4 regions of the Abyssicoccus albus genome follow, and region 3 is predicted to be linked to each of the others. Evidence: riboswitches for the same ligand, from Rfam matches in the RefSeq annotation. Region 3 holds a riboswitch; each other region holds the start of a gene.
The links. A riboswitch is a leader RNA that binds a small molecule or an ion and turns the genes downstream of it on or off. The one in region 3 is predicted to bind thiamine pyrophosphate.

Region 1: another riboswitch for thiamine pyrophosphate. It lies ahead of tenA (thiaminase II); the one in region 3 lies ahead of tenA (thiaminase II).
Region 2: another riboswitch for thiamine pyrophosphate. It lies ahead of EDD62_RS02610 (ECF transporter S component); the one in region 3 lies ahead of tenA (thiaminase II).
Region 4: another riboswitch for thiamine pyrophosphate. It lies ahead of EDD62_RS05810 (3-oxoacyl-ACP reductase); the one in region 3 lies ahead of tenA (thiaminase II).

Annotation. Positions count from the first base shown of each region.
Region 1 is NZ_RKRK01000003.1:271,473-274,692, reverse strand. It holds gene EDD62_RS06550 (ABC transporter permease) at 1-407, shown strand, start outside; gene EDD62_RS06545 (ABC transporter ATP-binding protein) at 407-1,420, shown strand; TPP riboswitch at 1,458-1,556, shown strand; gene tenA (thiaminase II) at 1,599-2,267, shown strand; gene EDD62_RS06535 (pyridoxamine 5'-phosphate oxidase family protein) at 2,297-2,809, opposite strand; gene dhaK (dihydroxyacetone kinase subunit DhaK) at 3,123-3,220, shown strand, end outside.
Region 2 is NZ_RKRK01000002.1:542,867-546,086, reverse strand. It holds gene EDD62_RS02615 (ABC transporter ATP-binding protein) at 1-1,264, opposite strand, end outside; gene EDD62_RS02610 (ECF transporter S component) at 1,278-1,862, opposite strand; TPP riboswitch at 1,961-2,071, opposite strand; gene EDD62_RS02605 (thiamine-binding protein) at 2,141-2,440, opposite strand; gene EDD62_RS02600 (2-oxoacid:ferredoxin oxidoreductase subunit beta) at 2,529-3,220, opposite strand, start outside.
Region 3 is NZ_RKRK01000003.1:28,889-32,108, forward strand. It holds gene thiM (hydroxyethylthiazole kinase) at 1-80, opposite strand, end outside; gene thiD (bifunctional hydroxymethylpyrimidine kinase/phosphomethylpyrimidine kinase) at 170-976, opposite strand; gene tenA (thiaminase II) at 966-1,661, opposite strand; TPP riboswitch at 1,796-1,894, opposite strand; gene EDD62_RS05240 (3D domain-containing protein) at 2,013-3,119, opposite strand.
Region 4 is NZ_RKRK01000003.1:138,720-141,939, forward strand. It holds gene EDD62_RS05805 (aminoacyltransferase) at 228-1,466, opposite strand; TPP riboswitch at 1,602-1,707, shown strand; gene EDD62_RS05810 (3-oxoacyl-ACP reductase) at 1,804-2,553, shown strand; gene EDD62_RS05815 (LLM class flavin-dependent oxidoreductase) at 2,563-3,220, shown strand, end outside.

The DNA of each region.
Region 1 (3,220 bases), 240 kb from region 3:
CAGTATTCATATTATTAATCGCTTATATTTTAAGATTTACGATTTTGCCATTGCGTAGTGCAATATCAACATATTCACAAATCCATATTTCCTTAGAACATGCGGCAAGTGTATCAGGGAATAATATTTTGTTAAGATTCAAAAATATCCTTTTACCATTACTCACTTCAGGTATGATTGGTGGATTACTATTAATGATGTTTACAGCTTTAACTGAGTTAACATTGAGTGCTCTTTTATGGGCAAGTGGTAGTGAGACGATAGGGGTCGTTATTTTTAGCTTTGAAAGTGCAGGTTATAAGCAATACTCTAGTGCATTTTCAGTCATTGTCATTATCTTGTTATGTCTTGGTGGGCTATTGTATCTATTATTACAATCTATGTTTAAGAGAAAGGATTTATCATAATGAAAACGGAATTAATCAATGTATCTAAACAATACGGTCAAACACAGGTGCTACATGATATCAATGTGACGATTGATCATGATGAATTTGTTGTGCTCATTGGCCCATCAGGATGTGGAAAGACAACATTATTAAAGTTAATTGCAGGCTTTGAACCGTTGAGTGATGGTGACATTATGATGGATGAACAAGTCGTTGCAAGTGTTCATAAGACGATACCACCGAATAAACGAAATCTATCGATGGTATTCCAACAATTCGCACTGTGGCCTCATATGAACGTAAGTAAGCATGTGGAATATCCTTTGAAAAATCATCAATTTACATCTAAATTGAATGATTCACAACGAAAGGAACGCATCGAACATTGCTTAAAGCTTGTAGGATTAAGTGACTTCCATAAAAGATATCCTCATGAATTGTCAGGTGGACAACAACAAAGGGTGTCCATTGCAAGAGCCATTGCTCCTAAGCCAGGCTTGCTTTTGATGGATGAGCCGCTAAGTAGTTTAGATGCACATTTAAAGAGAGACTTACGTTATCAAATAAAAGAAATATTTAATAAAGAAAGAACATCATTTTTATATGTGACACATGATCAGTCAGAAGCATTAAGTCTTGCAACGAAAGTGATTGTCATGAATGCGGGACGAATTGAACAAGTCGGAACACCTGAGGAAGTTTATAATCATCCAGTGAATTCATTTGTCGCAGAATTTGTTGGTGGACATAATTTAATCCATGGTGAATGGAATGATAATCATTTTGAAGTGAATGGAATGCACTGGCATAAGGAAGTGACGCAACACTTTAAAGAAGAAGGTATTATCCCTCTTAAGCCACATGAGTTATCGTTAAATGACAATCATGGAATTAAAGGAGAAGTTGTCAATATTTTATTCGAAGGTGGTTCCTATGAATATACGGTGGAAACTGATCAAGGAAGACTGAAAGTGATGACACACGATCATAGGTCCCAAATGAATGATATTATATATGTGAATATGAAATGATGAAATGTATGTTATAATGTACATAAATCAAATACAACCTATACACTAGGGGTGCACAATTGTGCTGAGAGGATATGTTCCGACCCTTTGAACCTGATTGATTAACACCAGCGTAGGGAAGTGGGTCTTCATACCTATACCTACGTGTATAGGTATTTTTTTATAGGAGGAGAAGTATATGTTTACTGAACGTATTTGGAAACGTGTTGAACCGATTTGGTCATCGTACTTAGAACATCCTTTCGTCAAAGGATTAGGTGACGGATCTTTAGATGAGGAGAAGTTTAAACATTGGCTGAAGCAAGATTATGTGTACTTAATTGAGTATGCCAAGTTAATGGCGATTGGGAGTAGTAAAGCGCGTGATTTGAAGACGATGGGGATGTTTAGTGAATTACTGCATGGCACTTTGTTTATGGAGATGGATTTACATCGAAAGTTTGCGCTTGAATTCGGAATTAGTGAAGAGACGTTAGAAGCAACAGATGCTGCGGCGGTGAATACAGCGTATACGAGTTATATGTTGAATCACGCTCAACGGGGTGGTCCTGAGCATGTCGTGGCGGCGTTGTTAGCGTGTGCGTGGAGTTATAATTATATCGGAAAATCTTTAGCGGAACAATCAGTGGAAGGGAATCGTTATGCTCAATGGATTGAGATGTATTCAGGCGATGATTTTACTGAATTGACGAATAGTGCCATTGAGTTAATGGATCAACTGACAGCAGGGAAACCTGAACGTGAACTCGCTGAACTTGAGGAGATCATTGTGAAGACGAGTTATTATGAATATATGTTCTGGGAGATGTGTGAAACGTTAGAAGAGTGGCCTGTTGCTAAAGGATGAAAAAAAGCCGAGGTTTATGACCTCGGCTTTTATAATGTATGGATTGTCCAATCTGTTGGATTCGTATATTCAAACCGTTTGAACCCACCTTCAGTCAGACTTTGATAAAATTCATAACGCGTTGGTTTGATCTGGACTACAGTTAAATCATCACGTGTTGAAGCATCTAGATAGTCATTGATTTGTTCGGGATATTCAAACGAAGCGATCCCTTGAATTCTCACTTGTCGACCCGTCACCGGCCAATAAAAATTCACAGCCACTTGATTGTGTTGACGAAGTTGATCAACCTTTCGACGCGCCGTTCGACTCTCGATAAAGAGAGATTCATTATGGATCGCTTTCAAAAGTACGATACGAGAATCGACGGTCCCGTCGTGTTGTGTTGATAAAACTAACGTATTCCCTTCGGTTTCTTTGTGGACCGCATCTGTTAACCACTGCTCGAAAAGGTCGAAAGGATTAGAAGGGTATTCATCAGGTAGTGTTGGGTATGAAGTTTGAGATAATCTTAATGACTTAAGTTGGTTGTTGATGAACATCGTGAGACTCCTTTTTATTTTATTATGACAGAAATCGGCACTGATTGAAATATGGTGCGCGCAAATTGGAAATATGCGCACCATAATGAAGGAATTGGTGATTTTCAAGGATATGGTGCGCGCAAATAGAAAATACGCGCACCATAATGAAGGAATTGGTGGTTTTCAAGTATATGGTGCGCGCAAACTGGAAATACGCGCACCATAATGATATTGAACATATTGTGAACAAGTCTATAAAACCATGATATCTTTTTTAATTATTTGAAAATAGGAGTACAATATAGATATATAATAAAAAGGAGTGATTTCAATGAAAAAATTAATCAAAGACCGTACTTCAGTTTTAAGTGACATGTTAGAGGGATTGAAACTAGCAAATAGTGATATTGAGATCATCGAAGACACAGT
Region 2 (3,220 bases), on a different contig from region 3:
GTTCAAATGTATTATGTGAGTCTAATCCAAAGGTTGGTTCATCAAGCAATAATACGTCAGCACGACTTAGTATTGCTGTTGCTACACTGAGTCGTCTTTTCTGTCCGACAGATAATTCATAAGGATGTAATGTCTTCACATGATCTAACTTTAATAACTTTAGCATATCTTCTGTCTGCTTTGTTGCTTGTTCTTTTTGACCATTGTATGTATTAATGTATAACTCTTCAAATACAGTATTCATTACAAATTGAAGTTCTGGATTTTGATAAACATAATAAATTGACTGAGCTGCCATTTTAATCGATTGCAATTGTTCGTCATCGTAATAAATATCTCCATCGTATGGAATTAATTGCATTAACATCTCAAAAAAAGTTGACTTTCCAGTACCATTATCTCCTTCTAATGTAATCCACTGACCTGAGTGAAATTCGAATCGATCACACTGCCATAACGTTTTATCTCCTCGTTTAGCGATAAGATCGTGACCATATAGTATTCCTTTCGTGTCAGTAGGGTTATGAGCTTTTTGTATTTTTTCAGGACGATTATTCCACGCACCTGGATACCATACACCAAATGATTCAAGCTGCTCCTCAAATTGAAGTAGAATTTGATTCGGTGTATTCGATGCAATCACTTCTCCATCATAATTCATTAATATGACACGATCGACATAATTCCAGACTTGTTCGACTTTATGTTCGACGATAATAACCGTCTTATCTTGCCATATATCTTGAATTACATCCCACAAATGATTCGTTGCATTTGGATCTAACATCGACGTTGGCTCATCTAAAAACCAAGTATTAGCTTGCTGTAATAAAGATGAAGCAATCGCAAGACGTTGCTTCATCCCTCCTGATAAATTTTCGACTGACTTATCTAACGACACATCAAGACGAACCGTTTGAAGTACATCTTCTATTTTTGATACCATTTGTTCTGTAGGTATACAGCGATTTTCTAATATAAATGCGAGTTCCTCTCCAACCGTTGGCATACAAAATTGACTATCTGGATTTTGAAATACAACCGATGCATAATCATCAATAACTAATTCATCTGCTTTATGCGCGATATCAATACTTCTAGGAATAATACCACTCATCACTTGTAATAATGTCGTCTTACCGGATCCACTCGGTCCAAGCATTAACACTTTTTCTCCTTGATGTACATCAATATTTAATCCATCAAATAATTTTTTCTCTACACCTGAAAACTTTAGTCTTAAATTTTTTATAGATATGACCATATTTACCACCTAATTATAATGCGTCGTAATCCTCTTTTTGACTCGGTCTTAATAATTTCGTCACGCCCGTTTTCTCTAAAGCTTTTACAATCACATATGCTAGACCACCTGCTAAAATCGCACCACTAATGATTCTGAATACTAACATTAAAATTACATTCCATAATTGAACTTCACTTAAATATCCGTAGTACCAATCAATTGGAAATGATGCAATGGCAGCCGCTACCCCGGCTAACATACTGACGAACAAAGTATGTCTATTATAGCGATATAACATAAATACAAGCTCACACGCTAATCCTTGTAAGAATGCATAAATCAAAGTAGGAATATGAAATTGACCCATCACGATTGTTTCACCTGCACCTGCTGCAAATTCAGCGAGTAAGGCAACACCAGGTTTTTTGATAAGTAAATAAGCAATAATTGCCGCAATAAACCACATACCATATGTTAATTGCTCAATTCTCAATCCCGTTGCTTCAGCAATGCCATAAAACCCCCACCATACTTTGTAAATAATTGCGAAGATGACCGCAATAAATACTGTAATTAAAATATCTGATAACTTTAAACCTTTCGACTCTGTACTCATTTGTACATCCTCCTTAAAAATAAAATAATATTTTAAACAAATAAAAAACACTCCCTATAGACATAGGAAGTGGACATATTGATGATCATATCGATACGTTAACATAATTGTCACTTCCCTACGCAAGCGTCTATTCTTGATCAGGTTCAAAGGGTCCGAATTCAACCGTCTCAGTATTATATAAATATAATACACCCCTAGTGCTTATTTAATTGTTATATTAATAATACTAAACTCAATAAATAAATCAATAGTAAATCATTAATTAACTCGACATTTTATCCATTTTTTTCATCATATTGATGGGTTAAATCAGTAATCCTTTGATGCGCCTCGGATTGATATATTTTAATTTGACTCATCGTACTTTTTGATCCCATATCTTGCATTTTAGAATGCATCTTATCGATTAATGATAAGCATTGTGACATTGTTCCTTCAATTGTCGTCTCTAATGGCCCAACACGATAATTTAATCCACTCTCATCAATGATGCGGATTGCCTCATCTACATATTCAATGACATCTTCATGATCATTAGGTTTCGGAATGATTTGTATACTCATCATTACATTCATAGTATTTACCTTTCCTCCTTTAAAACACATTAGTAATTAATGATATGATAATCGTTATTAATTATTGTGGTATAAATATTCAACATCATTAAATATACTCTTTCATCAAATCATCAAATGTAGCAGAATCTAACTGTAAATCTCTCTTTGCTAACGACTCATCCAAATAACCATCAATTTGTTCTGCATAACTTTTTGCTTCACTGTTGTGATAGATTAATCCTTTAACCAGTCCATCATGTTCTATGATTGCATTCATTGCTTTAGATTTATCTTTATAATCAAATGATTCGATATCATTAACATGTGTTAAATGTTCTTTAAACCAGTCATACGTATTCACTTTATTATATGTTACACATGGTGAAAATACATTAATAAATGAAAATCCTTTATGATTCATCCCTTGTTCGATAATACTTGTTAATTCTTTAATATCTGAAGATACAGATTGTGCAACAAATGTTGCACCTGATGATATCGCAAGTTGTAATGGAGAGATACTTGGCTCAATTGAACCTTTAGGCGTAGACTTTGTCACAAAACCGTGTGCACTACTTGGTGACGTTTGCCCTTTAGTTAAACCGTAAATTTGATTGTCCATTACGATATACGTAATATCAATATTTCTTTTCAATGCGTGGATTGTATGACCCATACCAATTGCGAATCCATCACCATCTCCTCCGCTTGCGACAACGGTCAAATCATTATTTGCCATTTTAACACCTTGAGCAAGTGGAAGAGCTCGTCCATGAATCGAATGGAATCCATATGAAT
Region 3 (3,220 bases):
TTTGCTGTCATGTGTGTGACGACACTATTAGTCTGGCATACGACTAATGGATTAACTTGTCTTAATGTATTTAAATTCATTGAATCATTCCTTATTCATTTACTATTAATTCCTCATCACTCATTCAATTTAATTTGCACCTGTTACTATATTTTTATTTATGTTTTATCTATTCGTCATTCGACGAATACGCAAAATGATTCACCGGGCCTCTTCCATGCCCTAACTCTGGTGTATGTTTGATCGCCGCTTCAATATAAGCTTTCGCAATACGTACGGCATCTTCAATATTATGTCCTTTCGCAAGCTCTGATGTAATAACGCTTGAGAATGTACAACCTGTCCCATGTGTATGTTCTGTATCAAAACGCTCCCCATTTAATACGATCATTTCTTGACCTTTAATGAATAAGTAGTCTGTTGCATCTCCTTGTAAGTGACCACCTTTTACAACGACACTTTCACAACCAATCTCTTCAATAAACCGTTTACCACACAATTTAATATCATCAAGTGTCTCAATCTTCATGTTTGTAATTCGTTCTGCTTCTGGAATGTTCGGCGTAACAACTGTTGCATTCGGCAATAATTGATTGACTAATATGTTGACTGTTTCTTCTTCTATTAATGCATCTCCACTTTTGGCAATCATAACGGGATCTGACACATATGGAATATCACCATTTTGAATATAAGGTAGTACCACTTCCATCATATCCTTCGTTGCAATCATGCCTGTCTTAATCGCGTCAGGGGTAATATCATCAAAGACACTGTTCAATTGTGCTTCTATAATATCTAATGGTAAATGGTGTATTTGTTGAACACCGAGTGTATTTTGTGCGATGACACTCGTTGTTACACCCATCCCATAGACACCTCTTGATTGAAATACTTTCATATCAACCGATACACCTGCACCACCCGTTGGATCTGTTCCTGCAATACTTAAAGTTGTCATTAATTTATTGTTCATCGTTATTCCACATCCAATCTTCTTGTTGATAACTCATATTAAAGAACTTACGTTCATGCTCACAACTTTGTAGGAAATTCATCTTTACATCTTCTACTTCATCTTGTGACATCATCTCAGCACTTTGGTCAATCCAATTAAATAAATACTCTAACAGTTCATCCATACCTTCGACATAGAAATCAATCCACTTTAACATCGGATGATTGCTTTCTAATGAATGGTGTTCTTTCATCTTTAATGCAAGTTGTTGATATACATATGGGCAAGGACACATGGCAGCAACCGTGTAAGCAATATCTTCTCTCATATTGACTTGATAATACATATGTTTCACATAATGATCTGCACTCGGATACCAATGGTGGTGTCCTTTAATAATATCTTCATAGCTTTTGCCTACATATTCTGATAAAAAATAATGTGCATCCACTTCACCATTAATGACAAAGTCTATTTGAGATAACAAGAAGTTCATCTCTTCATTCGTATGTGCTTTCGGAACCAATAATGCATAAATTTTAGCGAATTCATTCAAATATTGATGATCAGCACGTAAATAGTGTTCTATACTTCCTTTAGGTGTTGATCCATCTAACATTGATTGAATAAAGTCATCATTATAAATTTGATTGATGATTGGACTCGCTAATGATTTAAGTGACTCACTTAATGATTGTGACATACATATACACTCCTTAAAATTAATAATATAAATTTATATTTCACAAAACTATGTATTTGTTAGCAACAATATATTGAACATATAAAAAACCCACAATGCAGCCCTTGCATGTGGGTATATCGGTGCTTAATCTATCACCTTTAAGCCCACTTCCTTACGCTAGCATTATCTAGTTCAAGTATAAGGGATTGACACTCATCATCTCAGCCGTCACGGCACCCCTAGTGGATTTATTTATTTCTATTGTACGCTTTTGACACGCAACTCGTCAAATAAAAGATAGAGTAAAAAAGAGACTTAAGCTTTATGCTTAAATCTCTTCATATGATAATATCCTTTTAATACTTTATATTAGTTTAAGATTGTTACTGTAGCAGAAGTACGTCCTTTAGAGTAAGCTTCACCTTTTGATCCAACTAAAATATCAATGATATTTCCTTTGATTGCTCCACCAGTATCACCAGCGATCGCTGTGAATGAACCGTATGGTGTAGTCACTTGAACTGTTGAACCTAATGGAATGACACGTGGATCTACTGCAATGACACGCTTACCACCTGCATAGATTGAGTTACGTACGTCAATGCCTGTTGCAGTAATTCCTGAACATCCAGCACATCCTGCAGTATAGTGTGTTGCTGATACACGGATTGTACGTCCGTTAGATACTTGTTGTGCTTTAGCACGTTGTTGTTGTGCTTTTTGTGCTTGAGCACGTTTTTCTGCTGCTTTTTGTTCCGCAGCTTTTTGCGCTGCAATTTTTTCTTGTTGTGCTTGACGAGCCTCTGCTTGTGCTTGACGCTCAGCCGTCGCTTTTTGTTCTGCCGCTTTTTGTTCTGCCGCTTTTTGTTCTGCCGCTTTTTGTTCTGCCGCTTTTTGAGCTGCTACACGTTCAGCTTGTTGCTTTTGTTGCTCAGCTTTTTCTGCTGCTTGTGCATTGTTTTGTGCTTGTTGCTTGATTTCTTGTTTTTCTTCTACTTTTTCAGCTTTGATTTCTTTTTGAGCTGCTGGTTTTGCAACTTGAGGTGCTGCTGGTTGATGTACTTTTTGTTGTACTGGTTTTTGAACAACACTATTCGCTGATTCTTTTTTATCAACGATTAATTTCTCACCTGCAATAATTAAGTCTGATTCTAAATCATTCAATGCTTTTAATTGTTGAACAGTTTTACCGTATTGTTTACCAATTAAGAATAAAGTATCACCTTTTTGAATATCATGGTATTTAACAGCTTCAGAGTCTTCTTTATCTACTACTAATTTTTGATCTACTAAAATTAACTCACTTGATAAGTTATTTAATGATTTTAATGCATCAACTGTTGTGTTGTAGTTTAATGCAAGTTCTGATAAAGTATCACCTTTTTGAACTGTATGTTGAGTATCCGCGTTTACACTTGCTGTAATTCCTGTTGAAAGTAATGCTGCTGTACCTAATGTTAATGCTTGTTTCTTCATAATAAAAATCCTCCTAATAATAATCCTATATTTAATATTCGTTAATTATATGCTTCGTGTTTCTAAAACTTGCTTAATACTTTTATACATACGAGATAAAT
Region 4 (3,220 bases), 110 kb from region 3:
TGAATACCAGTTCATTTCCGCACTTCTCGACCTTCGTATTCAGAGTAAATCGCAAATACTCTGAATACCAGACCATTTTTGCCCCTCTCGACCTCCGCATTCAGAGTAAATCGCAAATACTCTGAATACCAGATGATTTCCGCACTTCTCTACCTCCGTATTCAGAGTAACTCGCAAATACTCTGAATACAAAGCCATAAAAAAAGCATAAGTGTTAGCTTATGCTTTTATCGAGTCTTCAGTTTGTATAGTTTATATAAAATCGGTCGAATTGGCTTTTCAAAGTCTCCTATCATTTCATGAACCACTGGATTAAAGCCTTTCTTAAACTTCAATACACCATAGTCATCAGAGTCTTCAGAAAAATCACCTGACACACCGTAAAAATTATATCTCTTTAACCCTAATTCCTTCGCGTATTGAATCATTTCCCACATCATATTGTAAGGTGCCATGAATTGTTTGTACTTGGGATTAGATCCACTCGACAAGTAATACAGTTCATGCGCGTTGTGAATGAACATAGCACTTGCAAGGTTTAATACTTCACCGTCTGATGCTTTTAAAGTTTCAGTGTCTTCGATTTTCTTTCGAATCTTACCTACTCTCATCTCAAGTTCAGCTGTTTTATTCTTCAACTTTTTATGATTTGGTTTCTCTTCTAACGCTTGCTTAGATTGATTATACTCACCTTCAACATCAGCCAATTCCTCTTGTAATTCATTTAAGTAATCCGATAAATTAATATAGCTCATTACGATACGACATTGATCACCGTACGTATTCGCCTGTCGCTTAAAGTAATCAATACTTGCATAATCGAATCCGTGCTTATCCGCAGCCATTTCAAACAGTTCAAAGAATTGATCAAACTCATCAAGAGATAAGTCTCTCATCTGAACACCCATTTTATACGTCTGTTTAATACTCCGTCGCGTATTGTAATCCATATCTTGCAAGATATCATCTAATGATTTATCTTGAATGTCCAAAACAGATAACCATCTCGCTTGATACTTCATTGAATATCCAACATGGAATCCTTGGTGATGATAGCCTAATGACTTCATTTGTTGAAGAAATTGATTAGTATTTTTAGATTCCAGTATATTCCCATCATGATCTCTTACCTGATGTACAATATAAGGATCTGATAATACATAAACTGCTTTTTTCTCTTTAGCAAATGCCGTCAACCCATCATAAAAGCACTGCACCACTGATTCATCTTGATAATCCATTACCGGACCACGTTGCAAATAAAAAAACTTAAAAAATCTCATAATGTGAGCACTATTTATCAAGCTCGCAGCAATAACCTCACCGTCTTTTTTTACCCCGACAAGATATACTTCCATATCGTGATTCACTCTATACATATAATGACGACCCATCTGTGTATAATGACTCAGATGATTATTTACAAATCCATCATATTCTTTAACCGTTAACTCACAAAACTTCAAATATATCCCCACTTCATGACTAAAATTTTTATTACGTCTCATTATACATGTAAACAAAATAACTGTACATGAATACTAATAAAATGACTTGTCTTGACATACTATACAATTATTTGTATATTGAAACTAACTTAAGAAATACACTAGGGGTATTTAATGTATAAATCGAGATGAGGTAGTCCTCAAACCCTTTGAACCTGATCTAGTTCAGACTAGCGTAGGAAAGTGTACATCACTAGGCATCCGTCTATACATATTTACAATGCTGATTGTTGTGCATCTTTCTATCGTGAAAGGTGTATTTTTTATGGAATAAAACATAGAGGAGTCAGAACATATGAAAACAGTATTAGTCACAGGCGGTGCAAGAGGATTAGGGAAAGAAATCGTGACAGCCATGCATGACAAAGGATTCAACGTAGTCATTAATTACAACAAAAGTAAGGCAGCTGCAGAAGAACTTGTGCAACAGTTCGGTGAAGACAAAGCATTAGCTTATCAAGCAGACGTAACAAATCGTGAAGCAGTGGATGAAATGGTCAAAGCCGCTGTCGATCAATTCGGTTCAATTGACGTTGTGGTCAATAACGCACTCATTGGGTTCAAATTCGATCCTTCGACTCAGAAGTCATTCAAAGACTTATCATGGGAAGATTATGCACAACAAATCGACGGAACGATGAAAGCAGCATTCAATGTGAGTCAAAGCGTAATCAATCAATTCATCGAACAACAAGACGGTGCAATCATTAGTATCGGGACGAATCTATTCCAAAACCCAGTCGTACCTTACCACGAATATACATCAGCTAAAGCTGGTTTGTTAGGAATGATGCGTAATATTGCCAGTGAACTCGGACAACACGGCATCCGTGCTAACATGGTATCCGGCGGATTGTTGAAAACAACGGATGCTTCAAGTGTGACAACACCAGAAGTATTCGAACTCATCGCAAACTCTACACCACTTCGTAAAGTGACAACACCAACAGACGTTGCGAATATGGTCGCGTACTTAGCATCAGACGAAGCGAAAGGCGTTACAGGACAAAACATTACAGTAGACGGTGGATTGACGATGAATTAGGAGGTTTTTATGAAGAAACAAATGCATGTTGGCATATTGATTTACGGTGTTGGGCATCATCTAGCCGCTTGGAAAATGCCTGATTCACAGATCGAAAGACTAGGAGACATATCATACTACCAACAATTAGCTAAGACATGTGAACGAGGAAAATTCGATACAATTTTCTTTGCGGATAACCAAGCACTCAACGCAACACACGATCAAGTAATGCCTGCAATGTGGTTAGACCCTATTGTGAATTTGAGTGCCATTTCACAAGTGACAGAACACATTGGATTAGTCAGTACGATATCAGGGACATTTATGAATCCATACTTATCAGCTAGACAAATGCTTTCACTACAACATATCTCAAAAGGCAGAGCCGGATGGAATCTTGTCACTTCAATGACTGATGAAGAAGCGATGAACCATAGTATGAACAATCTTCCAAACCATGCTGACAGATATAAGAAAGCTAGAGAGTTTGGTCAATTGATGAATCAATTATTTACATCATGGTCTGAAGATGATTTCATTTGTGATAAACAAAATGAACAAATAATTGATCATAAAAACATTCGACCAATAAATCATGAAGGTGAGCATTTCAACGTCAGAGGACCACTTTCAACACCGAATTCAAAATACGGCAAACCTGTTGCGATGCAAGCCGGAGCATCTG